DNA from 3 places in the Lentzea sp. NPDC004782 genome. Region 2 is predicted to be linked to each of the others. Evidence: riboswitches for the same ligand, from Rfam matches in the RefSeq annotation. Region 2 holds a riboswitch; each other region holds the start of a gene.
The links. Region 2 has a riboswitch for glycine ahead of gcvP (aminomethyl-transferring glycine dehydrogenase). Riboswitches for the same ligand answer to the same signal wherever they lie in the genome.
Positions count from the first base shown of each region.

Region 1: it holds a riboswitch for glycine, as region 2 does, so the genes downstream of both, gcvH (glycine cleavage system protein GcvH) here and gcvP (aminomethyl-transferring glycine dehydrogenase) in region 2, are expected to answer to the same signal.
Region 3: it holds a riboswitch for glycine, as region 2 does, so the genes downstream of both, gcvT (glycine cleavage system aminomethyltransferase GcvT) here and gcvP (aminomethyl-transferring glycine dehydrogenase) in region 2, are expected to answer to the same signal.

Region 1 is NZ_JBEXJN010000025.1:124,215-132,103, reverse strand. It holds gene ABZV40_RS23850 (VTT domain-containing protein) at 1-159, shown strand, start outside; gene ABZV40_RS23845 (TROVE domain-containing protein) at 646-2,235, shown strand; gene ABZV40_RS23840 (helix-turn-helix domain-containing protein) at 2,314-2,670, shown strand; gene ABZV40_RS23835 (cytochrome P450) at 2,674-3,564, opposite strand; gene ABZV40_RS23830 (L-serine ammonia-lyase) at 3,650-5,014, opposite strand; gene gcvH (glycine cleavage system protein GcvH) at 5,018-5,398, opposite strand; glycine riboswitch at 5,461-5,553, opposite strand; gene ABZV40_RS23820 (alpha-L-fucosidase) at 5,693-7,889, shown strand, end outside.
Region 2 is NZ_JBEXJN010000060.1:35,225-43,113, forward strand. It holds gene ABZV40_RS37825 (ATP-binding protein) at 1-515, shown strand, start outside; gene ABZV40_RS37830 (STAS domain-containing protein) at 512-874, opposite strand; gene ABZV40_RS37835 (ANTAR domain-containing protein) at 1,017-1,682, opposite strand; gene ABZV40_RS37840 (hypothetical protein) at 1,936-2,136, shown strand; gene ABZV40_RS37845 (CDP-alcohol phosphatidyltransferase family protein) at 2,247-2,828, shown strand; gene gcvH (glycine cleavage system protein GcvH) at 2,871-3,254, shown strand; gene garA (glycogen accumulation regulator GarA) at 3,368-3,823, shown strand; gene ABZV40_RS37860 (MerR family transcriptional regulator) at 3,857-4,414, shown strand; gene ABZV40_RS37865 (bifunctional nuclease family protein) at 4,551-5,024, shown strand; gene ABZV40_RS37870 (MerR family transcriptional regulator) at 5,328-5,894, shown strand; glycine riboswitch at 6,039-6,134, shown strand; gene gcvP (aminomethyl-transferring glycine dehydrogenase) at 6,285-7,889, shown strand, end outside.
Region 3 is NZ_JBEXJN010000004.1:4,456-12,344, reverse strand. It holds gene glyA (serine hydroxymethyltransferase) at 1-71, opposite strand, end outside; gene gcvT (glycine cleavage system aminomethyltransferase GcvT) at 85-1,179, opposite strand; glycine riboswitch at 1,276-1,364, opposite strand; glycine riboswitch at 1,365-1,455, opposite strand; gene ABZV40_RS04805 (DUF3817 domain-containing protein) at 1,501-1,803, opposite strand; gene ABZV40_RS04800 (hypothetical protein) at 1,818-2,201, opposite strand; gene ABZV40_RS04795 (helix-turn-helix transcriptional regulator) at 2,296-2,790, opposite strand; gene ABZV40_RS04790 (hypothetical protein) at 2,955-3,152, opposite strand; gene ABZV40_RS04785 (CaiB/BaiF CoA-transferase family protein) at 3,472-4,596, opposite strand; gene ABZV40_RS04780 (acyl-CoA dehydrogenase family protein) at 4,593-5,729, opposite strand; gene ABZV40_RS04775 (GNAT family N-acetyltransferase) at 5,837-6,271, shown strand; gene ABZV40_RS04770 (acetyl-CoA C-acetyltransferase) at 6,328-7,530, shown strand; gene ABZV40_RS04765 (3-hydroxyacyl-CoA dehydrogenase NAD-binding domain-containing protein) at 7,532-7,889, shown strand, end outside.

The DNA.
Region 1 (7,889 bases), on a different contig from region 2:
TACACCCTCGTCGGAACCGTGCCGATTTGCGCCGCCTACGTCTTCGCCGGTTCGAAAGCCGAGACGGTCGAGCAGATCGTGATGATCAGCGCGGTCGGCTTCCTGGTCACCGTCGGGCTGTTCTACCTGCTGCGACGACTCGTGAAGGCGTCGCCCTAGAAAAATCGCTGGCGCGGCGTGGTTGCATGGATGTGCGCCCGGTGCGCAGCGGAGGGTTACTTCTGGTTGCTCAGGTTCGACTCCTGAAGCCGGTTTCGGCCGGTCTTCGCTCACCTCGGTGAGCACGTCACCTTCCGCGACTTGATCTCGGGCGCCCACAACTCCATCCCCCCGGCCGAATTAAATCGCTGGCGCGGCGTGGTTGTATGAGAATCGCACCCGGTGCGAAGCCAACGGTTACTTCGTCTTCAAAACGCAAATGTCCCGTTGGCGGTTTGATCTCGGGAGCGCACAACTTCACACGTGTCCGGTGCGCAGCAGAGGGTTACTTCCACCTGGGATGGGCGGGTCGCAGGTTCGAATCCTGCCGGCCATCGCGGCCGTAGCTCAGTCTGGCAGAGCAGCAACGTACCTTCCGCGACCTTGATCTCGGGCACGTGTGGAGTTCGTGGGCTCCCCTTCTTTTGTTCTGAGGGGGAAGAGCCGATGGCGAAGTTCAACATCTTCCGCGCACGTCCGGCGGGCACCAGCCCGATCGCCACGGTGCCGACGCCGACCGTCCACACCTACGAGGGCGGTGACGGTCACGTCCGCGACACGAAGTCCGAGCTGTTCCTGCTCGCCGTGTCGAACATGGGCGGCGAGAACACCTTCTACGAGTCCGGCGCTCAGCGCGACACCCGGTTCGCTCAGCTCGTCCACGAGGCGGCGCTCACGGATCCCGTGTGGACCGCACGCCTGCTGAAGTGGCTGCGCGGCGAGGCGAACATGCGCACCGCGTCGCTCGTCGGCGCCGCCGAGTTCGTCCACGCCCGGCTCACCGCCTCCTCCGACGCGGGCGTCACCAACCGCGCGGTCGTCGAGTCGGTGCTGCAGCGCGCGGACGAGCCGGGTGAGCTCCTCGCCTACTGGACGAGCACGAACGGCCGACGCGTGCCGAAGCCGATCAAGCGCGGCATCGCCGACGCGGTCCGGCGGCTCTACGACGAGCGCGCGGTCCTCAAGTGGGACAGCGACGCCCGCGGCTTCCGCATGGCCGACGTGCTGAACCTCGTGCACCCCTCGCCCGCCGCGTCGTGGCAGGGCTCGCTGTTCCAGCACGTGCTGGACCGCCGCCGCACCCCCGACGTCGCGGTGCCGGAGGCGCTGCGCGTGATCGCGGCCCGGCGTGAGCTCATGACGTGGCCGGTCGAGCAGCGCCGGGCGTTGTTCGACCGGCCCGACGCGGCCGACGTGCTGCGCGGGGCCGGGATGACGTGGGAGGCCGTGGCCGGATGGCTGCAGGGTCCGCTGACGAGGCAGGTGTGGGAAGCGCTCGCGCCGTCGATGGGTTACATGGCGTTGCTGCGCAACCTGCGCAACTTCGACGAGGCGGGCATGTCCGACGAGGCGGCGGCGAAGGTCGCGGCACGGCTGGCCGACCCCGGCCAGGTCGCGCGCTCGCGGCAGTTCCCGTTCCGGTTCCTGTCGGCGTACGAGGCGGCACCGAGCCTGCGCTGGGGCCACGCCCTGGACCAGGCGCTGCAGGCGTCGCTCGCGAACCTGCCGGCACTGCCGGGCCGGTCGCTGGTCCTCGTCGACACCTCGGCGTCGATGACGCACGGCACGATCTCGGCGAAGTCGAAGGTCACCCCGGCCAAGGCCGCGGCGGTCTTCGGTGTCGCTCTGGGCGCCAAGGGCGAGCAGGTCGACGTCGTCGGGTTCGCGGACGGCACGTTCCGGCACGACGTTGCACGCGGAGCGTCGGTCATCCGCGAGATCGACCGGTTCCTGCAGCGGATCGGCGAGGTCGGGCACGGCACCGACATCGTCGGGTCGCTGCAGCGGACCTACCGGGGCCACGACCGCGTGTTCATCATCTCGGACATGCAGACGATCGGCGGCCACTACAGCCAGGGCGTCGCGGACGCCGTGCCGCGGCACGTGCCGATCTACGGCTTCAACCTGAACGGGTACCGGCAGGCGGCGTTCGCGACCGGCCGGGCCAACCGCCACGAGTTCGGTGGCCTGACCGACGCGACGTTCCGGATGGTTCCGCTGCTCGAAGCAGGCCAGAACGCCGACTGGCCGTTCTGAGATGAAGGGCGCCTTGTTCCACCTCAGGTGTGACAAGGCGCCCTTCATCGACCACTAACTATCAGTTAGTATGCAGGTGTGGAGTACAACGTGTTCGCCAAGGCGTGCCCGTCGCGCCCGACGCTGGAGCACGTCACCGGCAAGTGGGGCAGCCTGACGCTGGGCGCCCTCGTGGACGGGTCGCTGCGGTTCAACGAGCTGCGCCGCAGGGTCGACGGAGTCAGCGAGAAGATGCTGTCGCAGACGCTGCACGCGCTGGAACGGGACGGTCTGGTGCACCGCGAGGCGCAGCCGACGAACCCGCCGCGCGTCGACTACAGCCTCACGCCGCTCGGCCGCGAGACGGCCGAGCGGTTGCTGTCGCTGATCCACCTGCTCGAAGCGCGCATGCCGGACGTGCTCGAAGCACAGCGCGCGTACGACAGCCGCAAGTAGGGTTCACCACTCGACGATCAACCGGTCCGGCACGCGCATGCGCAGGTCCGGCCGGAACGTGACGGGCTGGCCCGGTGCGAGCCGCAGTCCGGGCAGCCGGGACGACAGCTGTTCCAGCGCCACACGGGTTTGCATGCGCGCGAGTGGCGCGCCGACGCAGAAGTGCGCTCCCGCACCGAGTGAGAGGTGCACGGTCGGCATCTGCCGTGACGGGTCGAACGACTCCGGGCACTGGTAGACGGCCTCGTCGCGGTTCGCGGCGCCCAGCAGCAGCTGCACCTTCGCCCCCGCCGGCACCGGATGTCCCCCGATCTCGGCATCCTCGGTGGCGTGCCGGAAAAGGCTCACCATCGGGCCTTCGTAGCGCAGCAGTTCCTCGATCACGGACGGGATCGTGGCGGGGTCGTCGACGATGTCGATCCAGTGCCTGCGGCGGCCGGCGAGCAGCGAGCGCAGGCCGAGCGCGAGCACGTTGACCGTCATGCCGAAGTCCGCCAACGGTTTCTGCTCTTCCGGTGACAGGGTGCCGATCGCGTGCCGCATCACCGCGGCGGGGAACGGGTCGGCGAACAGCGGTACGAAGTCGCCGTGGCCGTAGCGCGGGAAGCCGTCGATCAGGCGGTCGGCGCAGTCGCGGACCAGCGGTTCCAGCTCGGCCATCCGCCGCGCCGAGAAGGCGCCCTGAAGTGCTTTGCGCACCTGGGGATCCAGGTGGTGGGACGTGGCGACGAAGCTCGGGTCTCTCAGCACCCGCACGACGTCGCCGTACCGGCTGACCACCCAGTAACCGTTCTTCTCGCTGAAGAACACCGGTTCGCACGCCCGGAAGTGCACGAACAGCGGGTACGGGTTCGCGATGTGCTGCGAGTTCAGAGGCTCGTACGCGGTGACCACAAAGCGCGAGTGTGGCAGCGGGCGTGCGTCACGAAAGTGCACATGGCGCAGTTGAGACGCACGCCCGCCAAAGTGTCGTGGAAACTCAGCACTCGATGACGTTGACGGCGAGGCCGCCACGCGCGGTTTCCTTGTACTTCACCGACATGTCCTTGCCGGTGTCGCGCATGGTCTTGATGACCTTGTCCAGCGACACGAAGTGCGAGCCGTCGCCGCGCAACGCCATGCGCACCGCGGTGATCGCCTTGATCGACGCGACGGCGTTGCGCTCGATGCACGGGATCTGGACCAGGCCGCCGATCGGGTCGCAGGTCAGGCCGAGGTTGTGCTCCATGGCGATCTCGGCGGCGTTCTCGACCTGTTCCGGGGTGCCACCGAGGACCTCGGCGAGCCCGCCGGCGGCCATCGAGCAGGCCGAGCCGACCTCGCCCTGGCACCCGACCTCGGCGCCGGAGATCGAGGCGTTCTCCTTGAACAGCACGCCGATCGCGCCCGCGGTGAGGAGGAACCTGACGACGCCGTCGTCGTTGGCTCCCGGCACGAACTTCGTGTAGTAGTGCAGGACCGCCGGGACGATGCCGGCCGCGCCGTTGGTCGGCGCGGTGACGACCCGGCCGCCGGCCGCGTTCTCCTCGTTGACCGCCAACGCGAAGAGCGTCACCCAGTCCATGACCCGCAGCGGGTCGGTGACGAAGTGCTCGCCCTCCAGCCGCTTGCGCATCTCGGCGGCGCGGCGGCGGACCTTGAGGCCGCCGGGCAGGACGCCGTGCTCGGTGCAGCCGCGTTCCACGCACTCCTGCATCACGTGCCAGATGTGCAGAAGTCCTTGGCGCACCTCGTCTTCAGTCCGCCACGACAGCTCGTTGGCCATCATGATCTCGCTGATCGACAGACCGGTCTCCCGGCAGCGCGCGAGCAGTTCGTCACCGGTGAGGAACGGGTGCGGCAACGGCGTGGTGTCCGGCTTGATCCGGTCGGTGCCCGAGGCGTTCTCGTCGACGACGAAACCGCCGCCGACCGAGTAGTACACGGCGTGCTCGACGGACTCGTCGCCCTTGTAAGCCTCGAAGCTCATCCCGTTGGGGTGCAACGGAAGCGACTTGCGGCGGTGCATGACGAGGTCGCGGTCGTGCACGAAGCCGATCTCGTGCACGCCGCCGAGCCGCAGCCGCCCGCCGGTGACGATCTCCTCGACGCGGGCCGCCGCGACCGTCGGGTCGACCTCTTCCGGCAGGTTGCCCTCCAGGCCGAGGAACACGGCCTTCGGGCTGCCGTGGCCGTGCCCGGTCGCGCCGAGCGAGCCGAACAGCTCGACGTGCACGCGGTCCACTTCGGACACACGCGCGCCGAGCTTCTCGACGAACATCGCCGCCGCGCGCATCGGGCCGACGGTGTGGGAGCTGGACGGTCCGATGCCGACGGAGAACAGGTCGAAAACGCTGATCGCCACTGATCAGTCCTTGGTCAGTTCCGCGTACTTGGCGGCGGTGAGCAGGTTCTCCGCGGACTCCACGCGCACGCGGAAGAGCCAGCCCTGGCCGTACGGGTCGTTGTTGATGATCGCCGGATCGTCCACGACCGCGCCGTTGACCTCGATGACCTCACCGGTGACCGGGGAGAACAGGTCGCTGACCGACTTGGTGGACTCGAGCTCGCCGCACACCTCGTTCGACACGACCTTCGCGCCCACCTCGGGCAGCTGGACGAACACGATGTCGCCGAGCGCGTCGGCCGCGTAGGCGGTGATGCCGCAGGTCAGCGGGTCCTGGGTACCCGGCGTCCAGTCGACCCACTCGTGCTCGTGGGTGTAGAGCAGGTTCTCGGGGAACTCCACGACGACTCCTCTGGCTATGACGGCTCGGTCTGGTAACAGCCCCCTCCGCCGTGCAGAGTTGCCTACCCCGAGCGGTCTTGCTGCCTGAGAGTGTGCGGGAGCTTGCCCCTTCGGCGCCCCGACTTCTTCGTCGAGGTCTCTCCCACTCGGGTTCTGGTGCCTCACGGGCACCGCGGCCGGTCTTCAGTTCTCGAGCGCGAACGCTATGTGCGGCCACCGCCAAGTGTCAACGCGAGACGGTTGACATCGGGGAGAGCGCTGCCATGGTGAGTGCAGGCAGACATCGGAGGTCTCATGCGGAAACCGTTCATCGTCGCCTTGCTCACCACACTGGTGCTGACTCCCGTCCCCACCGCCACGGCTGCGGAGGCACCGGCTCCCGTCACCGTTCCCATCAGCCACCTCTTCGACAACGACGGCATCGACACGGCGTCGGACCGGACCGGGAACTTCGACGGTTCCGGCTACGCGTTCCCCGCGGAAGCACTGCCGTCCGGGCAGGTCACGGCCGATGGCGTGCCGTACCTCTTCCCGGGAAATTCACAGACCAAGAACAACAACGTGGTCGCTCTCGGCCAGCGGATCGACCTGCCGCGAGGGCACTACCTGACCGTGCACCTGCTCGTGGCGTCCTCGTACGGAGCGGCCGGCGGTACCGCCACCGTGCACTACGCGGACGGGTCCTCGACCACCGGAGCGATCAGCGGGCCCGACTGGTATTCGGGCAGTGGTCCGATCTCCGCGCCGTTCCGGTACTCGCCGGGCGGCCGTGACGAGCACCCCGTGTCGATCGGCACCGCACAACTGTGGGCGGATCCCCAGAAGGAGGCGGTAGCCGTCACGCTGCCGGTGACGAGCCCGGCCGCGGAGGGCAAGTCCTCGCTGCACGTGTTCGCGCTGTCGGTGCAGCCGGCGGGCAAGGGGCAGGTGCTCGCGGTCCGTGCCGCGCGCAGCACGACCAAGCTGCCGCGCGTGGGCGGTCAGACGATCGAGGCGACCGTCGTGAACCTCGGTGACCAGTGGGTGTCCAACATCTCCGTGCGCGCCGAGGGACTGGGGGTCGTGACGCTGCAGCCGGCGTCGGTGAAACGGCTCGCGCCCGGCGAGGAGGCGCGGGTGCGGATCGGGATCCACGCCTACCGGACCGGCACGTTCGACGGGAAGGTGACGGCGCGGTCGGGCCGCGTCTCGGCCTCGCAGAACGCCAGGTTCTCCCTGGGCGTCGCCGACTACCAGGCGATGGACGCGTCGTTGGCCGCGCACGAGTCGCCGTACTGGTTCGACGACGCCAAGTTCGGGATCTTCATCCACTGGGGGCTCTACTCGGTGCCCGCGTGGTCGCCACCGGGTGAGCAGTACGCGGAGTGGTACTGGCAGTGGATGCAGGACCCGAACAACGCGGTGAACCCGTACCACGCGGCGACGTACGGCAAGGACTTCGCCTACGACCAGTTCATCCCGCAGTTCACCGCCGCGAAGTTCGACCCGCGCGAGTGGGTGCGGCTCTTCGAGGAGGCCGGGGCGAAGTACTACGTGCTGACCTCCAAGCACCACGAGGGTTTCGCGCTGTGGGACTCGAAGGTGTCCGGCCGTGACGCCGTCGACCTCGGCCCTCATCGCGACCTGGTGAAGGAGCTGTTCGACGCGTCGCGCAAGTACACGCCGGGCCTCAAGAACGGGCTCTACTTCTCGATGCCCGAGTGGTTCAACCCGGACAGCCCGTGGAGCGGCCACGCGCCGCGCAACCCGTGGAGCGGAGCCCCCGAGCCCTACACCGGCTACCAGGCAGGACGTGACTTCGTGCACGACTACCAGGCACCGCAGATGACCGAGCTGGTCGACGGGTACGACCCGGACGTCATCTGGTGCGACATCGGCGGCGCGAACGACTCGCGGCGGGTGCTGGCGGACTACTTCAACAAGGCCAAGAACCGGGCGGTGCCCAAGGACGTGACGGTGGACGACCGGTGCGGCATCCAGACCCACGACTACACGACGCCGGAGTACGCGACGTACCCGAACACCGTGGTGAAGAAGTGGGAGGCCTCGCGCGGCCTCGACCCGCGCTCGTACGGGTGGAACCGGGCGACGCCGGACTCGATGTACATGACCGCGGACGAGGTGATCCGCACGCTGGTCGACACGACGTCCAAGAACGGCAACTTCCTGCTGGACATCGGCCCGAGGGCGGACGGCTCGATCCCCGAGATCATGCAGCAGCGGCTGCGCGAGACGGGCGCCTGGCTGCGCACGAACGGCGAGTCGATCTACGGCACGACGTACTGGTCGCGGATGGCCCAGCTGGGTTCGCTGCGGTTCACGGTAAAGCCGAACGAGGCCTTCTACATCACCTCGCTGGCCCAGCCGGGCCCACAGCTCGTGGTCGACGCTCCGGTGCCGATCAAGGACGGTGACCGCGTCACGCTGCTGGGCTGCGACAAACCCCTGAAGTGGACCCGATCGGGTGGAAAACTCGTGGTGGACGTGCCTG
Region 2 (7,889 bases):
ACAACTCCGTCGAGCACGCGTACCCCGCCCCCGCCCGAGGCACCGTCGAGGTGCGCGCGAGGGTGGCGAGGGACGGCACGGTCGACATCGACGTCACCGACCACGGCCAATGGCGCATTCCGCCGCCCGCCCTCACCATGCGCGGCAGAGGACTCCTGCTCATGCGGGAGAGCGTGGACGAGGTCGTGATCGACCGCTCGGCGAGAGGCACGACCGTGCGACTGCGCCGTGCCCGGTCGCCGGTGACGCTCGGGTCGCAGACGGCGGGCGACTGCGAGGTTCAGGTGCACGAGACCTCCTCCGGCGTCGTCGCGGTCGTCCGGGGCGACGTGCCCGCACACGCCGGTCCGTCGCTGCGCCGCACGCTCATCACGGCGGCGCGCGGTGGCACCGTGCCGCTGACCGTCGACCTCACCGAGCTCGGCAGCGACACGACCGGCGTCCAGCAGGTGCTCCACGCGGTCGCGGAGGCCCTGGAGGCGGCCGGAAACCGCCTCAAGGTCCGGACGCGTTAGGCACCGACAGCAGCGTCCACGGACTCGTGCACGCTGAACACCTCGCCCAGTCCCGTGGCCTCCAGAGGCCGCGTCACGGCTCGCGCGGTGGCCACGACCTTCAGGGCCGCCGAGTGCTGCGGCGCCAGCCGTGCGGCCTCCACCAGCACCGCCAGTCCGGCGGAACCGAGGAACGTCACGCCGGTCATGTCCACGACGTAGGTGCCGCCGTCGGCCAGGCCGTTGACCAGGGCGTCGCGCAACGCGGGCGCGGACACCATGTCGACCTCGCCGGACACGGCGAGCACCGTGACACCGGCGGCCGGCTGCGTCGCCGTCAGTGCGATGGTCTGCTCCGCTCGCGGGTCCTGCACAGTCACCGATGTTCTCCCTCTCGCACCCAGGGAGCCGCCACTGCAGCGGCCCCGATGCGGCTGCTGGCTCAACCGCTGCGGCTTCACCGTACGGGAGTGGCCGCATCACAGGACAGGTCGGCCAGTCGGTACCCGTTGCTCTCGCGACTCAAACGTGCAGCGCCTCCCAAAGTCGCTGCGCGGTGTCGTAGGCGATCTTCGGGGGCGGCGTCATGTCGTCGGCGTCCTCCAGCTCCCCCGTCGCGACCAGCACCAGCGCCATCGCCACGTCCCTCAGCTTGACGTTGGCGTGCTGGCTCGCCCGCACGAGCAGCTCGAAGGCGTCTCCCGGCGGGCAGGGCCGCGCTCCCATCAGCAGACCCTTGGCCTGTTCGATGTAGCGCCGGTGCTGCACCATCCGCACCATCTGGTCCGCTCTGAGCACCTCACCCGCGCAGAACTCCACGACCGCGGCGGCGGTGGCGACCAGCGGCTCGATCTCCTCGATGGCCTTGAGGTCCGCCACCAGGGGCGGGTGGTCCAGGTACACGGTCAGCACGACCGGCCCGCCGTCGCCCCAGCTGCCGGGGACCGCCACGACGTACAGGCCGCCGATCTCGCCGGTGACCTGCCGCTCGTCGCGCGAGGCGTCGACGAGCGGTCCCTCCCTGCCCTCGACCTGCGCCTCGTCCAGCTCCTGTGCGACGCCGACGGCCCTGAGCGCCGCGCCGTCGGGCCATACGCTCAGACCGACGCCGCGGCATCCGGCCAACCGCTCGCACAGGTGCGCCATCAACCGCGAGATCAGCTCACCACCGAATTTCACCTGGTCCACGCAGTGAGATTAGGCCAGACCGATACGTCGCAAACGTTGTGCGGTCATCGGCGCACGACGAACGGTTGCATCGGCAAGGACACGTTCATCCGTCCCGCTTCGGGTCCGAACAGCTCGGCGCGCGGTTTGATCCAGTTAACGCTAAGGATCCAAACAGGACACGTGTTCTGAACCACAGTCCGCCAGAATTCGTTCCCAGGGATAACGCCGGAGCCCCGGTGCGCGACATCCCTGATGTCACGGAGGGACTGAGATGAGAACCGCCATGGAAACCCAGCCGCAGGCCGCAGAGCTGCCCACGACGCCGTGCAGCGTCGTGTGGAGCAGGGGCCACGCGTATGTGCTCGAGGGTTTCCGCGCTCGCTGGGTGGGCCGTGACGACCGTGGCCGCCCGCACGCCATCACCGGTGCCGAGATGCAGCGCCGCGGGTGGACGCTCCACCAGACAGCCTGAGGTTTTACAAGTAGGAAACGAACGCTCCACGCCGACCCCGCAACCAACCGCACCGCGTGCCGTGACGCCATCCGGCAGCCCGTGCGCAGTCACTCGTTTAGAGTGCGGGTGTGCGTGATCCGGCTGATCGCCTGCTGACGATTCCCAACCTGCTCAGCGTGTTGCGGCTGGCCGGTGTTCCGCTCTTCCTGTACCTGTTGCTCGGACCCCGCGCGGACGGCTGGGCGCTGCTCGTCCTCGTCTTCGCGGGGCTGTCCGACTGGCTGGACGGCAAGCTCGCGCGCTGGCTCGACCAGATGAGCAACCTGGGCGCGCTGCTCGATCCCGCCGCCGACCGCCTCTACGTGTTCTGCACGTTGCTGGCGTTCGTGATCAGGGACATCATTCCGCTGTGGATCGCTCTCGTGCTCGTCGGCCGGGAGGTCGTCGTCGGCATCTGCCTGCTGATCCTGCGAGGGCGGGGCTGGGGCCCGTTCGAGGTCACCTACCTCGGCAAGGCCGCGACCTTCAACCTGCTGTACGCGTTCCCCCTGCTGCTGCTAGCGCAGGGCGACTCGGGCTGGGCCCATGTCGCCCAGCCGTTCGCCTACGCGTTCACGGCCTGGGGCGGAGCGCTCTACCTGTGGTCGGCGTTGCTGTACGTCTACCAGTTCTTCCAGGCCCTGCGGGTCACTCCCGGCAAGGCCGCGTGAAAAGATCACCCCATACAGGTTCAGCACGAGGAGCGCAGTCAGTTGATTCCCGAGGAGCTTCGCTACACCGAGGAGCACGAGTGGGTCGCCAGCACGGGCGAGGACACCGTGCGCGTCGGCATCACCGACTACGCCCAGGAACAGCTCGGTGACGTCGTCTTCGTCCAGTTGCCCGAGGTCGGCCACACCGTCGCGGCGGGCGACACGTTCGGCGAGGTCGAGTCCACCAAGAGCGTGTCCGACCTCTACTCGCCGCTCGACGGTGAGGTCGTCGCCATCAACGACGCGTTGGTGCAGACGCCCGACTCGGTCAACAGCGACCCGTACGGCGAGGGCTGGATGGTCGAGATCCGGGTGAGCGACCCGGACGCGCTCGAAGGCCTGCTGGACGCGGACGGGTACAAGGCGTTGGTGGAGAAGGAGTGACGTCGATCTTTCGCCGGATCTTCGGCCGGAAGGGGAGCCGCTCCTCGGGTGGCGACTCGAACGCGATAAGTTTTACCGGAAGTGACGGATCCAGCAGCAGGAGGAGAGCTCAGGTGAGCACGAACGACGGCCCAGGCGTTCCGCCGGAGCAGTCCCCGGAGCGGACCTCCGTCTTCCGGGCGGACTTCCTCGCCGAGGTCGAAGGCGCAGAGGCCCCCGCACAGGAGCCGGCCGTTGCCGGCGTTGACGCCCTTCCCGCCGGTTCCGCGCTGCTCGTGGTGAAGCGCGGCCCGAACGCCGGATCCCGGTTCCTGCTGGACCGCGACACGACGAGCGCAGGGCGCCACCCCGACAGCGACATCTTCCTGGACGACGTGACGGTCTCGCGTCGCCACGCCGAGTTCCGCCGGGAGAGCGGCGAGTTCGTCGTCATCGACGTCGGCAGCCTCAACGGCACCTACGTCAACCGCGAGCCGGTCGACCAGGCCGTCCTCGCGAACGGCGACGAGGTCCAGATCGGCAAGTTCCGCCTCGTCTTCCTGACGGGTCCTGGCTCCTCCGGAGCCTGACGCGTGACGGCCGGGCGGCCACAACGTGGGGGACTGAGCATCGGGGCGGTGCTGTCACAGCTCCGCCCCGAGTTCCCAGAGGTCACCATCTCCAAGATCCGCTTCCTGGAAGCGGAGGGGCTGGTCCGCCCGGCACGCACCGCCTCCGGCTACCGCCAGTTCTCCGCGGCGGACGTCGAGAGGCTGCGGTTCGTGCTGTCCGCACAACGCGACAGGTACCTGCCGCTCAAGGTGATCCGCGACCAGCTCGACGCGGCACCGGCGGACTCCGCCTCGGTGTCGCGGGCCGATCTGCTGGCCCAGACCGGAATCAGCGCGGACCAGCTGTCCCAGCTGGAACGTGACGGTCTGCTGCGCCCCGGCCCCGGTGGCCGCTTCACCGCCGACGACATCACCGCGCTCCGCACGATCCGGACGATGACCGGGCTCGGCGTCGAGCGCGAGCACCTGCGCGCTGTTCGCGCTGCGGCGGACCACGAGGTGGTTCTGCTGAAGTCCTTCTCAGATCCCGAGACGGTCCGGGAATTGGCTGACCTGTTCACCTCGTTGCACACGTTGTTGGTAAGAGCGGGCCTGCGTCAGTCCGGATGAGTTCGGTTGATCACGATGCGCCTGCAACGATTGAGCACACGGCCCGCTTGGCGGGTAGCGTCGAACGTGTACGCCGGGGGATGCTCGGGTGTGGATCCGGGTACTCCCCGAACGAGATAGAGGGAGGCGAGGCCCGATGAGCGAGATGCGTGTCGTCGGCGTGCGGGTGGAGCTGCCCCAGAACCAGCCGATCCTCCTGCTGCGCGAAACCGAGGGTGAGCGCTACCTGCCGATCTGGATCGGCTCCGTCGAGGCCACGGCCATCGCGCTGGAGCAGCAGGGCGTCCGCCCGGCTCGGCCTCTCACGCACGACCTGCTGAAGGACGTCATCGGGGCGCTGGGGCGCAACCTCGAACAGGTGCGGATCACCGACCTGCAGGAGGGCACCTTCTTCGCGGAGCTCGTGTTCGACGGCGACGTGCGGGTGTCCGCGCGGCCTTCGGACTCGGTGGCGCTGGCGTTGCGGGTGGGCGTGCCGATCCACGCCGAGGAGTCGGTGCTGGCCGAGGCCGGCCTGATCATCCCCGACGAGCAGGAGGACGAGGTGGAGAAGTTCCGCGAGTTCCTCGACTCGGTGTCTCCCGAGGACTTCAGGGGCGCTGACACCTGATTTGCAGGGTGTCGCTGTCCGTCTCGTTTGGAACCGACGTACCACCGTTGCGTGTCGCTCTTTTGGGCTACCTTCCGCTCAATTTGGTCGCTAAACGATCACTAAACGTCACCTGAACGTCCTACTTCGGGTGACGGTATGACTCTCTACCTGAGGTTGAGGGTCGACACTCCCCGCGCGTCGCGTTGACCTGCCCTCTGACCGGTCTTACCGTCGAACTCGAGTGGACGTCGCTGGTTTGCGTGAGCTGACGTAGCGGCTTGACGGCCATGAGTTTCGTGGCCGTTCCGAGGGGAGGCAGGCGTGGTCGAGGAAGCGCCCGTGCGGGCCGAATCCGGGCAGCAGGGTGAGCTGTTCCCGGACTCCTCGCTGCCGGACGAACTCGTCGGCTACCGGGGTCCCGCGGCGTGCCAGATCGCGGGTATCACCTACCGGCAGCTCGACTACTGGGCGAGGACCGGACTCGTCGCGCCGACGGTGCGGATGGCTCACGGGTCCGGGAGTCAGCGGTTGTACTCCTTCAAGGACATCCTGGTCCTCAAGGTCGTGAAACGACTGCTGGACACCGGTGTCTCACTGCAGAACATCAGGGTCGCGGTCGACCACCTGCGCCGCCGCGGCGTGCAGGACCTGGCGAAGATCACGCTCTTCTCCGACGGCACGACCGTCTACGAGTGCACCTCGCCGGAGGAGGTCGTCGACCTGCTGCAGGGCGGTCAGGGCGTGTTCGGCATCGCCGTCTCCGGTGCGATGCGCGAGATCAGCGGCACGATCCACGAGTTCCCGGCCGAACGCGCGGACGGCGTGGAAATCGCTCCCATGACCGAGGACGAACTGGCCCGCCGCCGCCGCGAACGCGCAACCGGCTAACCCCGCTGCTCGACTGCACGCGGGGACGTTGCGTGCGGTAGGAGTGCACGAAAGCTCCCCGCGTGCGCATTGAGTCGCTGAGACGTTCGTCGCGTCCCTGACGACTACGTGGGCTGCCTGCGGGTATTCTTCGCGGGTAGTCGCTGAACTCAGGCGGGAGAGACCGGGTCACGAGCCCGGCGCCGAAGGAGCAATTCCCTCCCCGGGAACCTCTCAGGCACCCAGGACCGCGTGAGCGAGACGCCTCTGGAAAGTGGAACCCTCCCGGGTTCCCGCCGACGGTGAAAGCCCCAGTCACGGCAGGGGTGAACCTCTCAGGCGCCCTTCGGGGTACGGACAGAGCGGGGAGGGCACCAGGACACGTGTGCCCGCAGCCCCCGGAGGCGTTAGATGACGCAGGACCGCATTCCGCTCGCCGCTCTCGAGCACGGCACCCCGTTCGCCGACCGCCACGTCGGCCCGCGGCCCGCCGAGCTCGCGCGCATCCTCGACGTCATCGGCGTCGGATCGCTGGAGGAGCTGGCGCAGCGCGCGGTGCCGTCGTCCATTCACGAGCGCGACCTCGTGCTGGACCTGCCCGCCCCGGCGACCGAGACCGAGGCGCTGGCCGAGCTGCGTGAGCTCGCGGCGCAGAACCGCCCGATGACCCAGATGATCGGTCTCGGCTACTACGACACCGTCACGCCGGGCGTGATCCTGCGCAACGTCCTCGAAAGCCCGGCCTGGTACACCGCGTACACGCCGTACCAGCCGGAGATCTCGCAGGGACGGTTGGAAGCCCTGCTGAACTTCCAGACCATGGTCGGCGACCTGACCGGCCTGCCGGTGGCGAACGCGTCCATGCTGGACGAGTCGACCGCCGCCGCCGAGGCGATGACGCTGGTGCGCCGCGCCGGTCGCGCCAAGTCGAACAAGTTCGTCGTGGACGCCGACACGCTGCCGCAGACGCTGGCCGTCATCGAGACGCGCGCCGAGCCGCTGGACATCGAGATCGTCGTCGCCGACCTCTCGCAGGGTATCGAGGGCCTCGGACTGGGCGGTGACTTCTTCGGTGTGCTGCTGTCGTACCCCGGCGCGTCCGGTGTGGTCCGCGACCAGAAGGCGCTCATCGAGGAGATCCACGCCGCCGGTGCGCAGGCCGTCGTGGCCGCCGACCTGCTCGCGTTGACGCTGCTGCGCGCGCCGGGCGAGATCGGCGCGGACGTCGTCATCGGCACGACGCAGCGCTTCGGTGTGCCGATCGGGTTCGGTGGGCCGCACGCCGGCTACATGGCCGTGCGGTCCGGGCTGGAGCGTCAGCTGCCCGGCCGTCTCGTGGGTGTCTCCGTCGACGCCGACGGCTCGCTGGCGTACCGCCTGGCGTTGCAGACGCGTGAGCAGCACATCCGCCGCGAGAAGGCCACGTCGAACATCTGCACCGCGCAGGTGCTGCTGGCCGTGATCGCCTCGATGTACGCGGTCTACCACGGTCCCGAGGGCCTGCGGGCGATTGCGACCCGCGTGCACCGCATGGCCACCGTGCTCGCCACCGGTCTGTGCGAGGCCGGTCTGGACGTCGTGCACGGCGAGTTCTTCGACACCGTCCAGGTCCGCGTTGAAGGCCAGGCCGCGGCTGTCGTCGAGAAGGCTCGTGCGGCGGGCATCAACCTCCGCAAGGTCGACGAGGACGTCGTGGCAATCGCTTGCGACGAGAAGACGACGCGCGCGCACCTCGCCGCGGTGTGGGAGGCGTTCGGTGTCACCGGGTCCGATGTGGACGCGATCGACGCCGACACCGCCGACGGCATCCCGGCCGACCTGCGCCGCACGTCGGACTACCTGACCCACCCGGTCTTCCACGCGCACCGCTCCGAGACCGCGCTGCTGCGCTACCTGCGGGCGTTGTCGGACAAGGACGTCGCGCTCGACCGGAGCATGATCCCGCTCGGCTCGTGCACGATGAAGCTGAACGCGACCGCGGAGATGGAGTCCATCACGTGGCCGGAGTTCTCGACG
Region 3 (7,889 bases), on a different contig from region 2:
AGCTCGGCGGCGACCGCCTCGGCTACCTCCGGGTCGAACTCCGCGAGGGAGGCGTTGAACTGGTCGGACATCTGGAAGAACTCCCTACTTGGCGCGCTTGTAGAACGGAAGTGCGACGACCTCGACCGGCTGCTTCTTGCCGCGGACGTCCACCAGCAGTTGGGTGCCGGGCTCGGCACTGCCCCTCGACACGTAGGCCATGGCGACCGAGTAGCCGAGCGTCGGGGACAGGGCGCCCGAGGTGACCTCGCCGACCACCTCGTCGCCGTTCAGCACCGCGTAACCGTGCCGGGGGGCACGGCGCTCCGGCGTCTTCAGCCCGACCAGGACCGAGTCCACACCGGACTCCGCGACCTTGGTCAGCGCGTCGCGGCCCACGAAGTCACCCGGCTTGTCGAGCTTCACGACGCGGCCGAGGTTCGCGTGGTACGGGGTCAGCGAGGTGGTCAACTCGTTGCCGTACAAGGGCATCCCGGCTTCGAGGCGCAACGTGTCGCGGCAGCCGAGACCGCACGGCCTGAGCTCGTGCGCGGCACCGGCTTCCAGCAACGCGTTCCACACCGCGGCGGCGTCGGCGGGCGCGACGAAGAGCTCGAAGCCCTCCTCACCCGTGTAACCCGTGCGGGCCAGCAGTGCGTCGACGCCAGCGACCGAGGACGGGTAGGACGCGTAGTACTTGACCGTCGAGAGGTCGGTGTCGGTCAGTCCGGAAAGGATCTCGACCGACTTCGGGCCCTGGATCGCGATCAACGCGTAGTCGGTGGACTTGTCGGTCACGACGGTGTCGAACCCGGCCGCGCGCTCGGCCAGGGCGTCGGCGACCACCTGGGCGTTGGAGGCGTTGGCGACGACCATGAACTCCTCGTCGCCCAACCGGTACACGATCAGGTCATCGAGCACGCCGCCGTCGGCCTGCGTGATCATCGTGTAGCGCGCCTTGCCGACCGCGAGCGCCGAGATGTGGCCGACCAGCGCGTAGTCGAGCGCCTCGCCGGCCTGCGGTCCGGTCAGCACGATCTCACCCATGTGCGTGAGGTCGAACAGGCCCGCGGTGGTGCGCACGGCGTGGTGCTCGGCGAGCTCGCTGGAGTAGCGCAGCGGCATCCGCCAGCCCGCGAAGTCGGTGAACATCGCGCCGAGCTGCTCGTGCTCGGCGTTCAGAGGCGTGAGGCGGGACATCAGAACGCTCCTCCAGGGTGCGCCGAAGAGCCGGACGAGGCCGGCTGAGGCAACAGAAGAATGACACGGTCCATCGGAGACTCCTCTTCCTGAGCAGCCTCCCCCTCTGTCATGAGCCTGAGAGCTTCGCCACCTTCAGTGGCTTGCACCGTGGGCGAGGCCGATGGCCTGCTTTCCAGAGTTGCCTTCGTCGTGCGGTATCTGTGCCTGAGAGATTCCGGGGAGGAGTTGCTCCTTCGGCGCTCCGACTCAACGGAGCTCTCCCGCGCGACATCGACGGCCGTGTTCAGTTGGTAGCCCCAGACGCTAGCAGGCCAAACGTCACAGCGGCACGCCCTGCGCCGTCTTCTCGACCACCTTGCGCTCCGCCCAGAACGACAGGAACGGGATCGTCCCGGCGAGCAGCACGAGGGCGGTGCCCTTCATCGACCAGCGCAGCTTCAGCGCCAGGTCGACGGAAATCACCAGGTAGATGGCGTAGAGGAAGCCGTGGACCGGACCGACGACCTTCATGAACTGGCCCATGTCCGCGGCGTACTTGAGCACCATCGCCACGCACAACAGCAGCAGGAAGACACCGACCACGTAAGCCATGACCCGGAACCGGGTCAACGCACCCTTCATCTGCCCGCCTTCGTTCACCGACCGTCCCGCGCGTTGAGGTCCGCGAGCATGCGGTTGTAGGCCGCGAGCTCCGCGTCTTCTTCGTCGTCGAAGTGCTCGACAGGCGCGGGTTTGACGGCGTCAACGGTAGTCACCGGCATCGCGGCGGGTCCAACCGGCTCCGGTGCGGAGAGAGGCTCGTCACGGCGCTGGCGCGCCAACCGGCGGAAGCGCCACACCATGAAGGCCGGGAAGAGGCCGAAGAGCGGCCACTGGAGCACGTAACCCAGGTTCTGGAACGTGCCGCTGGCGGACTCGAAGCGCTGCCACTGCCAGTACGCGAGCCCGCAACAGGCGATCAGAGCGACCAGGCAACCGAGCCCGATCAAGATTCGCTGGGGGGTGAGGAGGCCGCGCACGACCTCCAGACTACTTGGGTTGGGCCTCCGGACAGGAGGCCACCCGTGAGGGTTGAACTCAGGGCTGCCGAATCCACGACAGCCCGTCCATCACTTACGCCACGCCGTCCCGGCGCTGCCTCTGCAGACGTGCGACGCACCAGGCCGCGGCAGAACCGCGGCGAAGGTGCTGGAGAACCGTCATCGGACCCAAGCGCCGTCCGAGGTCGGCAGGGGTCAGGCCCGCCGCGCGGTAGTCGAGCGCGCGCTGGTCCAACGGGCTGATGCCCGCGTCCCACCACTGCTCGGCCTCGGCGACGTCGCCCACCAGCTGCCAGTAGCTCGCCGCGGCAGCGAGCAGTGCCTCGGGTGCCTCCGGCGCCCGCTTGCGCATCGCGGCCACGTAGGCCGGATCCGCCGAGTCGACCTTGACCAAGCCACGCGACCCGCCCTTGTTGCCTCCCCGCTGCACGGGGATGCCGGGCGCCGAGGGGGGAGCCTCCGCGAGCCACGCGTTCTTGATCCGGTTCACCTCCTGCATCTCTGCGTCATCAGACCGTTCAGCCGCCCACTGCTTCAACAGCTCGTGGACCCCGGAGTCCTCGACCATCCATGCCTCCTCGTCGGTCGGGGATCGGCCATTGCAGCGGAAGGTATTCGGTAGGTCTGACAATCGCCAGACCCTGAATCCCCAGAACACCCGTTACCAGTGCGTGATTGGCCTCATTCCACCCATCCGGCTCAACGCGAACGGCCGAGGATCACCCAGTGTCACTAGCTGATCGGGGTGGCCGTCCCGAAGAGGCTCCTGATGAAGGTGATGATCGACTCCGCGCCCTGCCGGAGCCAGCCGAGCACCGTCTGGACCGCGGCAGCGGACTCCTGGGGCCGGGTGATCAGGAGGAACAGCACCAGCGCGACGCCCGCCAGCACTAGCACCTTCTTGAGGTTCACAGGTACCTCTCCGTCCATGTCGGTCACAGGTGGGGCGGCGAACCGCCCGTGTCACCCGACATGGTCCCCCATTCACCCGTGTGATGAACAACGACCACGCCCAACTGGGTTCAGGATCCACCAGCCACGCACGCCTGCGCGACGGGGAATGTCACCCGAATGGCGGCTAAAGGGGTCGATGTCCAGCGCCGATGTCCTGGGCACGAGGTGAACACGGACACCCTCGCATCCCACAGCTTGGACCAGACACTGTTGCACCGGGCCTCACCCGGATGCCGACCACCCGGCATCACGCTCTGTCACCTCGTCGTGTCCTTATTAATGCGCACCCGAGCATTCATCCAATAACTCCTGACCGACGCAGTTCCATAATTTGGGCGTCCGCCACACCCATGTCGGCAAGCACTTCCCCGGTGTTCGCGCCGGTCGAAACCGGAGGCGTCGGAACCGACGTCGGAGTGCGGTCGAAGCGCGGTGCCGGCGCCGGGTGCAGCGAGCCGGAGACGTCCACGAACGTGGCCCGTGCCGCGTTGTACGGGTGCCGCGCCGCCTCGGCAGGCGTCAGCACGGGTGCCAGGCACGCGTCGGTGTCCCGCGCGAGGTCGGCCCACTCGTCCCTGGAACGGGTCTTCACCGCCGCCGCGATGCGTTCCCGCAGGTCAGGCCAGTTCGCCGGGTCGTTGCGCGACGGTGCGTCCTCCAGGCCCAGCACGCGCACCAGATCGGCGTAGAACCTCTCCTCCAGCGCGCCCACGGCCACGTACTTCCCGTCCGCGGCCTCGTAGACGTCGTAGAACGGCACGCCGCCGTCGAGCATGTTCTCGCCGCGCCCGCCCGGCCACATGCCCGCGGACCGCATCCCGTGCAGGAACGTCGTGAGCAGCGCCGCCCCGTCGACCATCGCCGCGTCGACGACCTGGCCGCGCCCGGAACGCTCCCGTTCGTACAGTGCCGCGAGCACGCCGACGGCCAGCAGCAGCCCTCCCCCGCCGAAGTCGCCGAGCAGGTTGATCGGGAACGACGGCGGGCCACCGGCGCGTCCGAGAGGCTCCAGCGCACCCGCGACGGCGATGTAGTCGATGTCGTGCCCGGCGCGGTCGGCGAGCGGCCCGTCCTGTCCCCAGCCCGTCATGCGCCCGTAGATGAGGCGCGGGTTGCGCGCGAGGCACTGCGCCGGACCGATGCCCAGCCGCTCGGTGACACCCGGCCGGAAGCCCTCGACCAGCACGTCCGAGCGTTCGACCAGCCTCAGCACCAGCTCGGCGCCCTCGGGCCTGCGCGTGTCGATCGCGACCGAGCGCCGGTTGCGGCCCAGGAAGTCGCCCGGCACGGTCGGGCGGCTGCCCGGCTTGTGCACCTGGATCACGTCGGCGCCGAGGTCGGCGAGCACCATGCAGCCGAACGGCGCGGGCGCGAGGCCGGCGAGCTCGACGACACGAAGTCCTGCGAGGGGCCCCGTCACAGGGACCTCGCGATGATTTCCTTCATGATCTCGTTCGTGCCGCCGAAGATCCGCTGCACGCGGGCGTCGGACCAGGCACGTGCGATCGGGTACTCGTTCATGTAGCCGTAACCGCCGAACAGCTGCACGCACTCGTCGACGACCTTGCCCAGCCGGTCGCTGGCCCACCACTTCGCCATCGCCGCGGTCGGCACGTCCAGTTCACCGCGCAGGTGCTTCTCGATGCACTCGTCGATGAACGCCCTGGTCACGGCCGCCTCCGTCGCGCACTCGGCGAGCTTGAACCGCGTGTTCTGGAACTTGATCAGCTCCTTGCCGAACGCCGTGCGCTCCTTCACGTACTTCAGCGTCACGTCGACGGCCGCCTCGATGCCCGCGATGCAGCACACGCCGATGATCAGGCGTTCCTGCGGCAGCTGCTGCATGAGCTGGACGAACCCGAGCCCCTCCTGTTCGCCCAGCAGGTTCGCGACGGGCACGCGCACGTCGTCGAAGAACAGCTCGGCGGTGTCCTGGCCCTTCATGCCGACCTTGTCGAGCACGCGGCCGCGCCGGATGTCGTTCTCCACAACGATCAGCGAGATGCCCTGCGCACCCTGCGCCGGATCGGTCTTCGCGACCACGATCACCAGGTCGGCCTGCACGCCGTTGGTGATGAAGGTCTTCGAGCCGTTGATGACGTACTCGTCGCCCTCGCGGACCGCCTTCGTGCGGATGCCCTGGAGGTCGGAGCCCGCACCGGGCTCGGTCATGGCGATCGCGCCGACGTACTCGCCGGACGCGAGCTTGGGCAGCCAGCGGCGCTTCTGCTCCTCGGAGCCGTAGGAGTTGAGGTAGTGGGCGACGATCCCGCTGTGGACGCTGTTGCCCCAGGCGCTGTCGCCGGCGCGTGCCTGTTCTTCGAGCAGCACGGCCTCATGCGCGAACGTGCCGCCGCCGCCCCCGTACTCCTCGGGGATGCTCAGGCACAGCAGGCCGAGGTCACCGGCCCTGCGCCACAGGTCGCGGTCGACCTGCTTCTGCTCGGCGAAGCGTTCCTGGTGCGGCGCGACCTCCTTCTCCACGAACGTGCGGGCGAGCCGGCGCAACTGGTCCAGGTCGCTGTCCATCCACCGCGATCGACGCTCTGCCATGCGTTCCACACAACCACCGGCCAGTGGTCCACGCCATGACCGGCGCGCCAGGCCGTCCCCCGAAAAAGTGAGCGAAAATCCCACCCCGGTCGTCCAGACTGCACGGTATGCAGATCCACCAGGTCACGCCGGACGAGTGGCGGCTGTGGCGTGACATCCGCCTGGAAGCGCTGGGCAGCGATCCCGAGGAGTTCGGGTCGACGCTCGCCCGCGAGCAGGAGTTCGGCGAGGACGAGTGGCGGGCGCGGGCGGCGGAAGGGCTGAAGCTCGTCGCGCTCGATCCCGGCCCCGCAGGCCTGGTCGCCGCCACCGGGGAGCCCGACGGGCTGTACCTGTACTCGATGTGGGTGCGGGAGTCGCATCGCGGCCGCGGGCTGGGAGAAGCGCTGGTCAGCGCCGTGCTCACGTGGGCGGCCGGGGAGGGCTGGAAGCTCGTGCGGCTGCGCGTCTGGGAGGACAACCTGCCCGCGCGGCGGCTTTACAAGAGGCTCGGGTTCATCGAGTCGGACGACCCGGAACGGATGGAGTTCCGGGTGAGCTAATCGGTCACCCTTCACGGTCATGGCCAGCTCCACCCCGCGGTCCTAGCGTGGATGCCATGAGCGAAGCCTTGATCTTCGACGCGGTGCGCACGCCGCGCGGCAAGGGGAAGCGCGGGTCGCTGCACAGCGTCAAGCCCGTCGCGCTGGCCGCCGGGGTGCTGCGCGCGCTGTCCGAACGCAACTCCCTCGACACCTCCGCGGTGGACGACGTCGTGTTCGGCGTGGTGTCACCGCTCGGCGAGCAGGGCGGTGACATCGCCCGCACCGCCGTGCTGGCCGCCGGGTGGGACCAGCGGCCGGCCGGTGTGCAGCTCAACCGGTTCTGCGCGTCGGGCCTGGAGTCGGTGAACCTGGCCGCCGCCAAGGTCGCCTCCGGGTTCGAGGACCTGGTGGTGGCGGGCGGCGTCGAGTCGATGTCGCGCGTGCCGATGGGGTCCGACGGCGGCGCGTGGGCGATCGACCCGCAGACGAACTTCGACCTGTCGTTCGTGCCGCAGGGCGTGTCGGCCGACCTGATCGCGACGCTGGAGGGCTTCTCCCGCACGGACGTCGACACGTGGGCCGCGCGGTCGCACGCGCTCGCGTTCGCGGCGCAGAAGAACGGGTTCTTCGAGCGTTCGGTCGTGCCGGTGGTCGACCAGAACGGCACCGTGGTGCTCAAGGAGGACGAGACGATCCGCCCTGAGTCCACTGTGGAGTCTCTGGGCAAGCTCAAGCCCAGCTTCCAGTTCCACGGCGACCTCGGCTACGACACCGTGGCGATCGACCGCTACCCCACCGTCGAGCGGATCGACCACGTGCACACGCCGGGCAACTCGTCGCAGATCGTCGACGGTGCCGCGGCGATGCTGATCGGGTCGGCGGCCGCGGGCAAGGCGCTCGGCCTGACGCCGCGTGCCCGGATCGTCTCCGTCGCGGTGGTCGGCACCGAGCCGACGATCATGCTCACCGGTCCGGCGCCGTCCGCGCGCAAGGCGCTGGACAGGGCCGGGCTCTCGGTCGAGGACATCGACCTGTTCGAGGTCAACGAGGCGTTCTCGTCGGTCGTGCTGAAGTTCCTGCGGGACATGGACATCCCCGAGGACAAGGTCAACGTCAACGGCGGCGCGATCGCGCTCGGCCACCCGCTGGGCGCCACCGGCTGCATGATCCTCGGGACGCTGCTGGACGAGCTGGAGCGCCGGGACCTGCGCCGCGGCCTCGCCACGTTGTGCGTCGGCGGCGGCATGGGCATCGCGACGATCATCGAGAGGGTCTGACATGCCGTTCCACTACGAGAAGGACTCCGACGGCATCGTCACCCTGACGATGGACATGTCCGGCTCCGCCAACGTCATGAACGACGAGTACCGCGAGCTCATGGGCGACGCCGTCACGAAGCTCGAAGGCGACGACATCACCGGCGTGATCATCACGTCCGCCAAGAAGACGTTCTTCGCCGGTGGCGACCTGAACGTGCTGATCGCGATCACGCCGGAGAACGCGGCCCTGGCGCTGGAGGGCGTCGAGGAGCTCAAGTCGCAGCTGCGGCGGCTGGAGAAGCTCGGCAAGCCGGTCGTGGCGGCGATCAACGGTTCCGCGCTGGGCGGCGGGTTCGAGATCGCGCTGGCCTCGCACC